Regions from separate parts of the Solibacillus sp. FSL K6-1523 genome, predicted to be linked through region 3. Evidence: riboswitches for the same ligand, from Rfam matches in the RefSeq annotation. Region 3 holds a riboswitch; each other region holds the start of a gene.
The links. A riboswitch is a leader RNA that binds a small molecule or an ion and turns the genes downstream of it on or off. The one in region 3 is predicted to bind cyclic di-GMP.

Region 1: another riboswitch for cyclic di-GMP. It lies ahead of MHI10_RS18685 (hypothetical protein); the one in region 3 lies ahead of MHI10_RS17345 (NPCBM/NEW2 domain-containing protein).
Region 2: another riboswitch for cyclic di-GMP. It lies ahead of MHI10_RS21045 (methyl-accepting chemotaxis protein); the one in region 3 lies ahead of MHI10_RS17345 (NPCBM/NEW2 domain-containing protein).

What each region holds. Positions count from the first base shown of each region.
Region 1 covers NZ_JBBOSU010000001.1:3,868,654-3,872,949, forward strand. The annotation lists gene MHI10_RS18670 (DUF4256 domain-containing protein) at 1-209, opposite strand, end outside; gene MHI10_RS18675 (methyl-accepting chemotaxis protein) at 434-1,474, opposite strand; gene MHI10_RS18680 (hypothetical protein) at 1,516-2,229, opposite strand; gene MHI10_RS18685 (hypothetical protein) at 2,273-2,647, opposite strand; cyclic di-GMP riboswitch class I at 2,799-2,885, opposite strand; gene MHI10_RS18690 (TRAP transporter permease) at 3,134-4,296, opposite strand, start outside.
Region 2 covers NZ_JBBOSU010000001.1:4,344,972-4,349,267, reverse strand. The annotation lists gene MHI10_RS21050 (DUF3100 domain-containing protein) at 2-862, opposite strand; purine riboswitch at 1,030-1,131, opposite strand; cyclic di-GMP riboswitch class I at 1,550-1,660, shown strand; gene MHI10_RS21045 (methyl-accepting chemotaxis protein) at 2,011-3,861, shown strand; gene MHI10_RS21040 (response regulator transcription factor) at 4,126-4,296, shown strand, end outside.
Region 3 covers NZ_JBBOSU010000001.1:3,600,625-3,604,920, reverse strand. The annotation lists gene MHI10_RS17355 (GLUG motif-containing protein) at 1-548, shown strand, start outside; gene MHI10_RS17350 (DUF5698 domain-containing protein) at 820-1,347, opposite strand; cyclic di-GMP riboswitch class I at 1,659-1,742, shown strand; gene MHI10_RS17345 (NPCBM/NEW2 domain-containing protein) at 1,869-4,296, shown strand, end outside.

The sequences.
Region 1 (4,296 bases), 270 kb from region 3:
GTTTGTGCATCAAAGGACACTACGTCAGGTTCTCCCTCAGTTCTTTCCATTTCACAAAGAGACCATAGTTTTTCAGGATTCGCTTCTAGCTTTTCTTGAACGTTTGTCCATTCAAGCTCTGGATGACGATTCATATTTTTCTCAAAACGGGCTTTCAATAAGGCAAGTAGTTCTCCTTGTTGTTCTAGTGATAATTTTCTGTTTTCCATACGAAACCTCCAATAATATTTTGCTTGTTTTTGCGTATTTAGTAATACTATATCAAAGGGTTTATGATATGTGCAAAACGCAATCCTATACGCATGAAATTTTTAATATTTCTATTTTATTTCAGATACCTCTATACAAAAAAGCAGGCGGTTATTGAAAATGCATGATCACATTTCGAACCGTCTGCTTTTACTAGTTTCAGTATCTTGAATTAATGACTAATTTATTTGTCGTTTATTAATTCCGCAATACTTTTGGCTTCCTGGACTAACTTTTCCATTGTACTTGATTCATCGTCACTAATTTCTACTAGTTCTTCAAACATTTCAACTGATTCTCGAGAAATGAAAGAAATCTCTTGCATTGCTGCCGAAATTTGCTGTGAGCTTGAAGATAATTCTTCGGTACTTGCAGATGAATTCGCATTATTTTCAGCAATCACTTTTGTAATTTCTACAATCTTTTCAAACATCTCGCCAATTTCTACAATTGTTGTATTCGTTTGAGCAAATTCTTCTGTACCTTGCTTCATTGAAAATACAACTTTATCCGTCTCTTCTTGAATGTTTCTTACAATATTCGATACTTCAGAAGATGACTGACGTGATTGTTCAGCTAATTTACGAACTTCCCCAGCAACTACAGCAAACCCTTTACCGTGTTCACCTGCACGAGCTGCTTCAATCGCTGCGTTCAAAGCTAATAAATTGATTTGCTCTGAAATTCCCGTAATTACTTTAACAATTTTTCCAATCTCATGTGATCTTTCACCAAGAATATTAATCGCACCAGATGTTGTATTAATTGTTTCATTAAATTTTTCCATTTTTATCATCGAATCTTTTAACTTATCATTACCGTCTTGTGTCAATTCTAATGTCGTATTCGATTTTTCTGAAATTTGGTTTGATCTAATCGATAGCTCTTCAATAGCCACTGTCATATCTTCAATTGAAGTAGAACTTTCTTCAGTAGCGATTAATTGTTTTTTTAATCCTTTACCTACCTCATCTATTGCAGCCCTTACAATATCAGCCTTTTCAGCGGCGTATTCTCCATGTTCCGTCAACTTTTCGCCTTTTTCATTTACAAGTTTTGCAAACGACTGAATTTGCTCATTTTCTTCACTTGCAGAATGTCCGGTCATTTCACTTGTAACCTCATTATTTATATGAGATTGGCGTTTAAGCGTAAAATATTGGTACGCAAAATACAAAGAGGTACACAATAAAACGACAATAATTACCATCATAATAACTCCCATGAAAAATCTCCTATTCTTCTAATTTATTTAATAATGAAGTTTTAAAGTTCCTTTACAACAATATAAATTCCATCTGCTGTAGTCGATGGAATTTTGTTTAGTCTTTCATTGTCTTCATATTTATGAACAATAAAATTTCCTTCTACATCTACATATTTTGTTAGACCATGATACTTCTCCAAGACGCGCATTGATTTCGGATTTGTCGCTTCAGCTAGTACAAGTTTTAAGCCTTCTTCTCTCGCCTTGTTTATTAATGCGTCACCTAAGCCTTGTACAATTTCATGACGACTATGTTCAGCAATGATCCCTAGTAAAAAGATATGTAACGCTTCTCCGTCTTCCAAATCTTTACCGTTACGTATTTTATAATCATCTAAGAAACGTTGATCAATATCCGCTAATACACGCATTACAACGTTCATATCAGCAAATGTTCCACCAAAAATGTCTTCTTCAATAATTTCAAAGGCATTTGTATCCCCAACTAGTGCACCTAAAACATTTTGTTCATTATCTAGCGCTATTGCACAATAACCTTGGTGGGCAAATGTTTCGATATATTCTTTCGTAAACTGATACCAATCTTCATAAGGTAAATTTAAAGCGTATCCGATGATCGGCTCTTGTATCCATCTTCCACCAACTTCTACCCCAACAAATGTCTTCGCTAAACATTCCGCTGTTTTTTCAATTAATTCAGGTTGATCCTTTGTAAGAATTTCGATTGTATATAAATCTGCTGTTGTTTGCATCGTGATATTATTCCTCTCTCATTTAAAGCTGTGTATTTAAAATTTAGTTTGAAGTCGTTTCAGAAACATGATTAACTAGTCTACCTGGGAAATCAACTGTCTCTAGTGCATTTCGAATTTGTACTGCTGAAATTTTAGATATAGAACTTACAATGGCAATATCTTTAAATCCAAGAGACGCGTAGAACATGAATGTCTCTCCTAGTCCTGCCGAAACTTTCGAAGGAAGCGGTGATTGATGAGTTGCATCAACAACTAATCGATAATTTCTCTTCTGTACCATCCCACTTGTTTTTTCTAAATTGTTTAAAAAGCCTTCAACAAGATCCTCTTTAATAAACCCAATTACTTGAACATGTACTTCTTTCTTTGCTTCATAAATAGCCATTTTATATCGTGGTTCATCAACAACTATCATCTTAAATCTCCTTCTCTCTAACTATATTTTAGCTACTATTTCTTTATCATCTGCGGCTTCATAGCGTGCACCGTTATTCATTACAACATTTCTTTCAAATAAAAAACTACCACAACAAAAAAAGTTGAGGTAGCAAAATAACCACTTCTTTTTTGGCAACCCGACTGTCATGATCCAAGAGGATTTTAGACTCGTAGCTTTGCGTCCTTACCTTTCAATAAGTTTGCCTTTTTCAATTTAAAGGTATCTAAGTAAAATTTCACACATTATTAATACTATAACAGTATAAATTACTTGTAAGATCTTTTCAACTTTAGTACTTTCATCTAGTACATATTGTATTAATTCAGGATTTTCTTGAAAGAGAATAGAAATAGTTGGTTAATTATAATTATTCAGTAGCTAATGCTGCCAATTAGTTGAATTAATTATAAAAAAAACAAAAGAAAAGGTCACCCTAATTTTTGAGTGACCTTTTACAAGTATTTAAACTGCTACTATATTACTCTTTTTACTTCTTACAAAATCGTAACCTAAAATTGCAAACACAATTACTAAGCCAACGATATCTGTATATGTTTCAGGTATAATCATACAGATTGCACCTGCGCCTAAAATAATACGCAATATCCAATTTAGCTTTGTCACGAAGAATCCTTCTGCCGCAGCACTTAATGCAATGATGCCAATAATAGCCGTTATTGTTATGATAATAATAGATGAAATTGGCGCCATTGGGAATTCCTTAGCATTGACCGCAATATTTGTCGTATCAATCATTAACATAGCTGGATTATAAACAAATAAATATGGAATGATAAATCCTGCTAATGCAAGTTTCAATGCAGCAAAACCTGTTTTCATTGGATCTCCACCAGAAATGCCCGCTCCTGCAAATGCCGCTAAAGCAACAGGCGGTGTAATGTTGGCAAAAATACCGAAGTAAAAAACAAACATATGCGCTACTAAAATTGGAATACCAAATTCAGCTAAAGCTGGTGCAGCCATTGTTGCCGTAATAATATACGCTGGAATTGATGGTAACCCCATCCCTAAAATCATCGATGCTATCATAGTAAAGAATAATGTTAAGAATAAAGATCCTGCACCTAAGCTAGCAATTGATGAAGTCATAACATTACCGAATGAAGTTAAACTAACTACACCAATAATAATGCCCACAACCGCACAAGCAACCATAACTGCTAACGATTGGCGAGCACCGCTATCTAATGCAGCTAAAATATCTTTAAAGCCCATACGTGTTTCTTTACGAATTGCTGCAATAATAACAGTTGCTACAATTGTATAGATAGCTGTTTGACCAATCGGTACACCTACATAGAGTAAGTAAACTAAAAACACAATTGGCAATAACAAATGACCGCGTGCCTTTAATACTTCCTTCACAAGTGGTAAGTCTGCTTTAGGTATACCACGTAAATTATCACGTCCTGCTCGAAAGTGGACTTGCATAATAACACCTAAGAAATAGAGTACTGCTGGAATTAATGCAGCAAGGGCAATCGTCCCATACGCAACTCCTGTAGTTTCAGCCATGATAAATGCAGCAGCACCCATGATTGGTGGTAAAATTTGTCCACCGATAGACGCACTTGCTTCAACAGCACCCGCAAAGTTTTTTGAAT
Region 2 (4,296 bases), 740 kb from region 3:
GTTAATTACCAACTTTCATTGAGTTATTGCTTTTTGGCGTTCGGGTATGTTTAGGGCTAATTTTTGGCTCGAGCCAGTTATATAATTTATTTGTAATTGGAAGTGAAATTAATAAAGTAAAGTAAATCCCTACAACCGCTGCCAGCATATCACTTGCACCTGCGAGCATTATAATCTGGTCGGCGTATTCTGGATAAATAGCTGCTAATGTACCGGATGCAGCTGCCATCATTACACCACTACCAATTCCGCAAGCCATCGCTAAGGCGAGAGGGTGGAAAAAATCAAAAGATGCTACGATACTTGCTAAAAAACCAATATAAATGGTTCCGATTAAAAATCCGATTATGTAAATAGAAAGAGCTCCTCTTGCTTCCGGTGAATTTGCTCCGTAAAGGTGGCAAATTAATCCGTAGTCCTTATCCCTACATGTGGAGCTAGTTGCACCGATAGCTTCTCTTTTAATGCCGAGCATTAATGCAATCGGTAGGGCAAATAGTATGGTTCCGATATGTCCAAGCTCCTGAAAAGCTAATGCTGGACCTACATCTACTAACTTTGGAAGGTTTGAACCAGCAAGCACACCTACCTTTGCCATAAATGGTGTAATGGCTACAAGAACAAGAGAAGACGCCTTTTTTGCCTCTTTCTCTTTAAAAAATCCAAGAATATCACGGCCAAGTAAAACACTTATTACAATTGCAAAAAGCATCGGATAAATAATAATTAAAGCGGAGCCTATTTGGAACTTTTTCATACCAATAAGTTCTGCAATAAGAACGATAACAAATGCAGCTAAGTATAAACGGTAATTTTCTTTAATATTTTCCCATATTGATTGATGTTGTTCTGTGTTTTCCATGTTCTTTTTCCTCTCCTATGAAGTGATTCCATTCAAAATAATTCGGTATAAATGTGAGTAAAAAGAGAAAACCCCGGTTAATTAACCAGGGTTTGACATAAAAGAAAAACAAAAAACAAGAAATAGCCCTAAACAAAAGCAATGGATCTGCCTAGTGTTAAGAACATATCGTTTTTGTTATTCCTCATAGTCAAACTATTCACGGTAGTTTGGTAGAAACTTTTGGACCATATCTCCAAATTTATACGAAGAACTCAAAAGGCGAACATTAACGTTGAACTTTATAGTTATCGTTCGCGTGTATATCAATTTACATTCTTTTTATAAGAAAGTCAAAGTCTTTTTGAATCCATTTATAAAATATAAAGCTAATTATTATGAGGCGATAGTTAGTAACTAAATGGATTTGTATGAATTTATTGAAAAAGAGCATGGAAACCACAACATAAGTTAGCGAAACTTTCAGAAATGCATTTCCAAACGCCTACAAACCACTTTAGGTATTTTTTGAATAGTTCGTAACGGTTTTGCTACTACCTTCCTGTGATCTACCAAAAACTATGAATTTGAAATGTGTTCATGAAGAAATTACAAAGAGCTATTAAAGCAATTAGGATTGATCAAAAACCTTGAAGTTTGTTATGCGAAGTGAGATTATAAGTAGGTGTGATTTTAAACTAAAATTATAGAAGATTAGGGCAAACTGTTCCGAAAGGGCAGGACGCAAAGCCTAGGGTCTAAAGTTTAGGGGACTATTAAAAGTCCTGTAATTTAAACAATGATCGCCTGGTTACCGAATTTATGAGTTAATATATAAATTCTTTGGCTACTCTATATTAAATAGAATAGCCTTTTTGAGCGTTTAAAACTATCTGGAATTAGGGAAAGGTCATAGTTAGAAGGGGTTAAGGGATTCTTGAAATTAGTAGCTTTAGCAGCAGGGAATCTACGCTTGATTCACTAGTATGTAAATGGAGAGGATTGTAAAAATGAATAAGAAGAAAATATCGTTTAAGGCAAAGTTATTAGTTTTCTCTTTATTACTATCATTAGTACCGATAGTTTTTATTGGAGTTTTAGTTAACGGAACCGTTAGCAAAAAAACGAAGGACGATTATATTACTTTCAGTGAAAGAGAAATTAAATAAGTGGATAACGGAATTGCTCTATACTTTGAAACGATTAGGGAAAACGTCAATTTATTAGCGAATGACCGTTTCGTTGTAGATGCTGATTCGAGTATTACTTCTTATAAAGACATTGCGGGAGAAGGTTCACTCGATATGACACCTTCAGCAAATGGGGATAAGGAGAAAGCTATTTTTGATGTGTTTTCTCGTTTTAGTGATAGTCATCCTAATGCCCCTTATGTTTATATGGGTACATCGGATGGCGGTTATATTCAATATCCAGAAGGCCCCGTGCCAGCTGGTTTTGATCCGAGAGATCGCCCTTGGTACAGCGCGGGTGTTGAAGAACCAGGAAAAGTAAAATTAACAAGTGCTTATGCAGCAACGGGTATAGAAGGAATTATCGTAAGTAATGTTGTATCGATTGAAAAAGATGGCAAACAAATAGGTGTGTTAGGCTTAGATGTAAGTTTAGACGGCTTAACAGATATTATTAAGGAAGTAAGTATCGGTGAAAATGGGTATGTCATTCTTGCACAAGAAGATGGGACAATCCTTGCACATCCAAGAGATCCTGAATTGAATTTCCAACCAATTTCTTCATTAAATATCCCTTCATTAGAATTTTCCGAAGAGGATGGCATATTTGAAACGAAATTAGATGGAGAAGACTATGTGTTCAATACAATCTCTTCAGAAATTGATGGCTGGAAGTATATTGCTGTCATCGAGAAGGCTGAAATTTTAAGTACAGCGACTTTCATAAGAACAATGCTTTTCGTAATAGGTGGAGTTATTGCAATCCTTGCTGTCATCGCTTCTATTATTATGAGTTTACGTATAACGAATAGAATTAATAGTATTAGTGATTTATCTTTAGCGATGTCTAAAGGTGATTTAACGCAACAAGTTACGGTAAAGGTAAATGATGAAATTGGGGATATGGGTAGGAATTTCAATACGATGTCAAACAGTTTGAAAGAAACGATGCAAAAAATTGCGCATGAATCGCAACAATTATCAGCTACATCTGAGGAGCTAGCAGCGTCTTCAATCCAAAATCAATCAGCTTCTAATGAAATATCTGAATCGATTCAACTTGTTGCGACTGGAACAGATGAACAAGATGCTGCGATGAAAAAAGCAGTTGGTATTATTAATGAAGTATTTAAGCATGTAGATGATGTGACAGTAAGTATGAATAATGTAAAAGATTCGATACAATATTCGACGGAAACGGCTAAACAAGGTAGTGATGTCGTTGAACAAACAGTAAATCAGATGAGTGAAATTGATAAAAATGTAAGTTCTTCTGCTGAAAAGATTAGCATGTTAAATGAAAAATCAAATGAAGTTAGACAAATTAGTTTAATGATACAATCTATTTCAGAGCAAACGAATTTATTAGCTTTAAATGCTGCTATTGAAGCGGCAAGAGCGGGTGAACATGGAAAAGGATTTGCAGTAGTAGCAGATGAAGTTCGAAAACTAGCTGAGCAATCTAGCAACTCAGCATTGCAAATCAATGAAATTATTCAAGATATCGGTCGAGGTATTGAAGATTCAATGGGCCTTGTCAATGAAAGCGGGAAAGCATTTGGAGAAATTAACGAATCCATTCTCGCGGGTACAACAAAAATCACCGAAGCTAGCATAGCAATGGAAAACATGAAAAATCATATAGCTGAAGTAGTCGTTCATATAGAAAAGGTTTCAAAAACGAGTATTGAAGTAAATAATTATTCTCAAAACGTAGCCGCCTCTTCTGAAGAAATGAGTGCCTCCATGGAAGAAGTTTCAGCAGTTTCTCAAGAGCTAGCTAGAATGTCAAATGAATTGGAAATGGCCGTTCAGCAATTTAAATTGTAATCGTGTATATGATTTACAACAGAAAAATATGTAAATCATATAGGGAAGAAAGAAATATATAAATGATTGAGGCTTGTCATAAGGGTTTTATACTTATGACGAGCCTTTTGTATTTCTTATTAACTGTACATACTTAGAGAAAAATAATAAGAAAACATTAAGAATTGATGTGCGTGTTTGTTAAGATTTTATTAGTATCATAACCTTATACGAATCCTATAGGGGTGATCACAGGAACCTAAAGAGTTGGAGGAGTGAGTGGGATTGAACATTTTAGTATGTGATGATGATAAAGAAATTGTAAGAGCAATTAGCATTTATTTAGAAAATGAAGGATACCAGGTATTCAAAGCTTACGATGGGCTTGAGGCAATTGAGCTTGTACGGGATCATACAATCCACCTTATTATTATGGATATTATGATGCCCAAAATG
Region 3 (4,296 bases):
AGGGAAGTTATTTTGTAGGCGGCTTGGTCGGGCTTAGTTCTGGAAGCATATCAAATAGCCACGCGACAGGCAGTGTGGAGGGAACTGGTCAAGTAGGCGGCTTGGTCGGATGGGTTAGGTCTGGAAGCATAGAAAATAGCTATGCGACAGGCAGTGTGGAGGGAACTGATTATGTAGGCGGCTTGGTCGGATGGGTTAGTTCTGGAAGCATAGAAAATAGCCACGCGACAGGCAGTGTGATTGGACAGTATCAAGTAGGCGGCTTGGTCGGGCGTAGTTCTGGAAGCATAAAAAATAGCTATGCGACAGGCAATGTGACTGGAACTAGTAATAATGTAGGCGGCTTGGTCGGATATGTAATTAGTGGAAGCATAACTAGCAGCTATTACGATAGTGATACAACAGGACAATCAGATATTGGAAAAGGAACGCCACACACAACTGTCGAAATGAAAGAAGGAACAGAAGTAACAATCTACATTGGTTGGGATACTGATATTTGGGATTTTGGTACGATTACAGATTATCCAAGGTTGAAGAAGCAATAGAACAGAAATCACGCGTATGTATATGATCAGATACGAAGGTACAGGAAGAAATGAGTGCAAGATCGGCTCATTTCTTTTTTATGCCTAGCAATACATATTTTAAATAAGGAATCAAATACTAGAATGGGAGAAACGATTTTTTGCATGTATACGTCTGTATCGACTTCGAATTTCTCCCAACCTAGTACTATACAATAGTTTTTATACATTCGTCATAACGGTTAAAGCATATTGTTGTTCTTCACTTTTTCATATTGGGACCGCTGAATGGTTATTCATGTTTCTTATGCTGCTTCATCCGTTTAACCAAAAAACCGCCTTTAAACGATTTCGGCTCATAGGAAATAATAAACGCAGTTGGCTCATAATGCTGCACGAGCATAAACAATTCCTTCTCGCGATTACGATTTGTTAAAATTTCGTATTTATATCGCTGACTGTCGCGTCCTTCGCCTACGTATGTCGTTAGGGCAAATCCTTCTTCACGAATAATTTTGATTAATTCTTCATTGCGATTTTGTGTATTAATCATTACGTAAATATAGCCAATTGCGAGTTTTTGTTCAATGCGCGTTCCGATAATAATCCCAATACCAAATCCGACAGCATAAACGACCATTGCAAGGAACCCTTGATCGCCACTAAATACAAGTGACAGACCGAACACATAAATGAGCATCTCGACAATCCCAATTAACGATGCGAGCATAGTAATATTCTTTACTAGGAAAATCGTACGAAGTGTAAATAAAGGTACATATATTAGTTGAAGTAATAAAATAAGTATAATTTCTTTCATTGAAATCGAATCCTTTCCTACTAGAATATGCCCATCATATATGGAACGGATTTTAAATGCAATTTATATGTATAGTCTTTTAGTTCTACTGTATACGTTTGTTTAATAATCTGTATAAGTTCTATTTATGATGGTTTGAGGAAGGCTAAATACCCTTAATTTTTTAAATAACGACTGATTATTATTTTAAAATAATAATATTATACGAAAATGAAAATGATACACCTAATATTTGTATACTAGAAATAATAACCAAATAGTCTAAATTATTCTTGGGAGCAAAATTTTATTATGCTATTGTATGGATTAATCAATCAAATAGGCAAACCTTGAGAAATCTCGGGACGCAAAGCTATAGGGACTACGGTGAAAAACTATGTCAGCCAGTTGCCAAAGAGTACATTTTACTTTTTGTTAATATAAAGTTATGTAAACTTTATAAAAATAGAAGCTACTCTTTTTTAGGGTGGCTTCTATTTTTATGTGCTTTTTTGGGATTAAGTCATTAGGAGGAAATGAATATGAAGGTCGTAAAAATTGCAACAGCTGCGGCAATGACATTAAGTTTAGTCAATGCGCCAATCCATGTATTCGCAGATCAGCATCAACAATCGAAAGTGACAACAACGGTTATTAGCAATCAGGTGGAACAAGTTCCGCATGCGACTGTTAATAAGTTTAGTTTATATGGCAATGATTTATTACATGCCTATAATGAAACGTTTAAAATGGCGAATGTCAATATTACATCCATTACAAACAACGGTGGAAATTATCCGAATTCTCAACTTGAGAAAGCAATCGATGGAGAGATGAATACGCATTGGGAAACAGGGAGAGCAAACAGTGCAACATTCACAAATGAAGTGACATTTAACTTTGACGAAAAAACTTCATTAAATCGCATCGTATATGCAGCTCGTCAATCAGGTGCAAAAGGGAAAGGTTTTGCACAAGAATTTGAAATTTACCGTTCATCAACGAATGATGGTGATGATTTTACTCTTGTTACTTCTGGTGAGTACAAAGGGTCAACAGGAGATATCGTTGAAATTCAATTTGCACCAGCAGATTTTAAGCGTTTAAAATTTGTTTATAAAAAAGCAAATCAAAACTGGGCAAGTGCAGCCGAGATTGGTTTTTATAAAGAAGATGCGGTATCTGAAAAGATGGCTACATTATTTACAGATGATACTTTTAGCGCAGTAAGCGAAGAATTTAATTCGGCTGAGGCAATTCATCAATTAACAGAAGAAGTGAAAAATCACCCACTCTATCCGTTATTTAAAGAGGATTTAGAAAATGCTTATGCATTAATAAATCAGGGTGAAATCGAAGCAACTACAGCTGCAACACAAACATTCTCACACTTTGCGAATGAAGATTACTCAAAGCTATATAGAATGGACTACGAAAATATTAAAAGTATCCGAAACAATGCGGGGCACTATTCTACTGCTGTCATCGGAAATGCTATTGATGGGAATTTAGATACATATTGGGAAACGAACAAGGCGAATTCAGCTAGTTTCTCAAATGAAGTAGAAGTAGAATTCAAAGAAGCAGTAAAACTAAATCGCATTATGTACGGGGCAAGAAACTCTGACCGAAAAGGGTTTGCTGAGGAATTTGAAATTTATGCATCAGGGACATCTACAGGTGATACGTACCAGCATGTTGCAACGGGTCGACATGGAATGATTTCAGGTTTAATAGAAGCAAAATTTGAACCAACGACATTTAAACGCGTGAAGTTTAAGTTCAAAAAATCAAATCAAAACTGGGCAACATTGAATGAATTAGCCTTTTATAAAGAAGACGTAATCCAAGACAAGGTCAATAGCATCTTCACGGACGGTACAATGAGTGCGCTTGTGCCTGAGTTCAATAACATCGATCAAATCAATGCTCTAGAAAATGAAGCAAAAGAGCATCCTTTATATAATATTTTAAAAGAACGCTTAGATTTAGCGAAATCGATTGTAAATGGTGAATTAGCTGTTGGAGGAACGATTGTTGAAGCGGAACAACGCGGAGATATGGTGAAGCATGCGAAGGATAGGTTGAAATTTGGTTTCGGTAACAATCTTCAGCCGACTGGATTTGCAGCTCAGCCAGGAGATAAAATTACGGTATATGTGGATGCAGATACAAATGGTCCATTACCGAAGTTAGCATTTGCTCAACAAGAAGGTTCTTTCGCCAATTGGAGAAGAGAAGTTACACTGTCACCAGGTAAAAATGAAATAACTGTTCCAAAAGTGAATAAAGATAATTGGTATAAAAATGATATAACACCTGGTGGAAGTATTTACATTAGTAATCCATATACAAAAGAACAACAAGGCAAAGCTCCTAAAATTCGATTTGAAGGTGCTATAAAAATTCCGTTCGCAACAAAAGGTACGGACGTTGCACAATTTAAAACATTTTTACAAGAATATAAAATGAAAATAGATGAAGATATTGCGAAACATCCAAATAAGGAAAATCGAGAAGTTTTAGATGTTTTCGAATTTGTAAGTGATCATATTGTATGGACAGGTACTGCAACAGGTGCATATAAAACGTATATAGAAAATGGCTATAGCCCGTTACAGACGATAGAATCATACAATACACATATGGAAGAAATATTTAACTATTACGGATTAGATGCGAGAAGTGAAAGTCACGATCCGAAATTCATTCGGGAAAATGTACGACTTGCACAGCCATTCGGTTATATGTATGCGTATACGGACCATATCGGTATACAAGGCGATGTGATGGCGAATCTTTTACTTCCGTTTGAAGTGGGAGGTCCTAACTGGGGCTTAACTCATGAAATTGGACATAGAATGGATATGAACGCTCGATTATATGGTGAAGTAACGAATAACATGTTACCTCAATATATGTCGGCATATTACGGTAAGATTGATCAACGTATTCCATATGAGGCAAAAA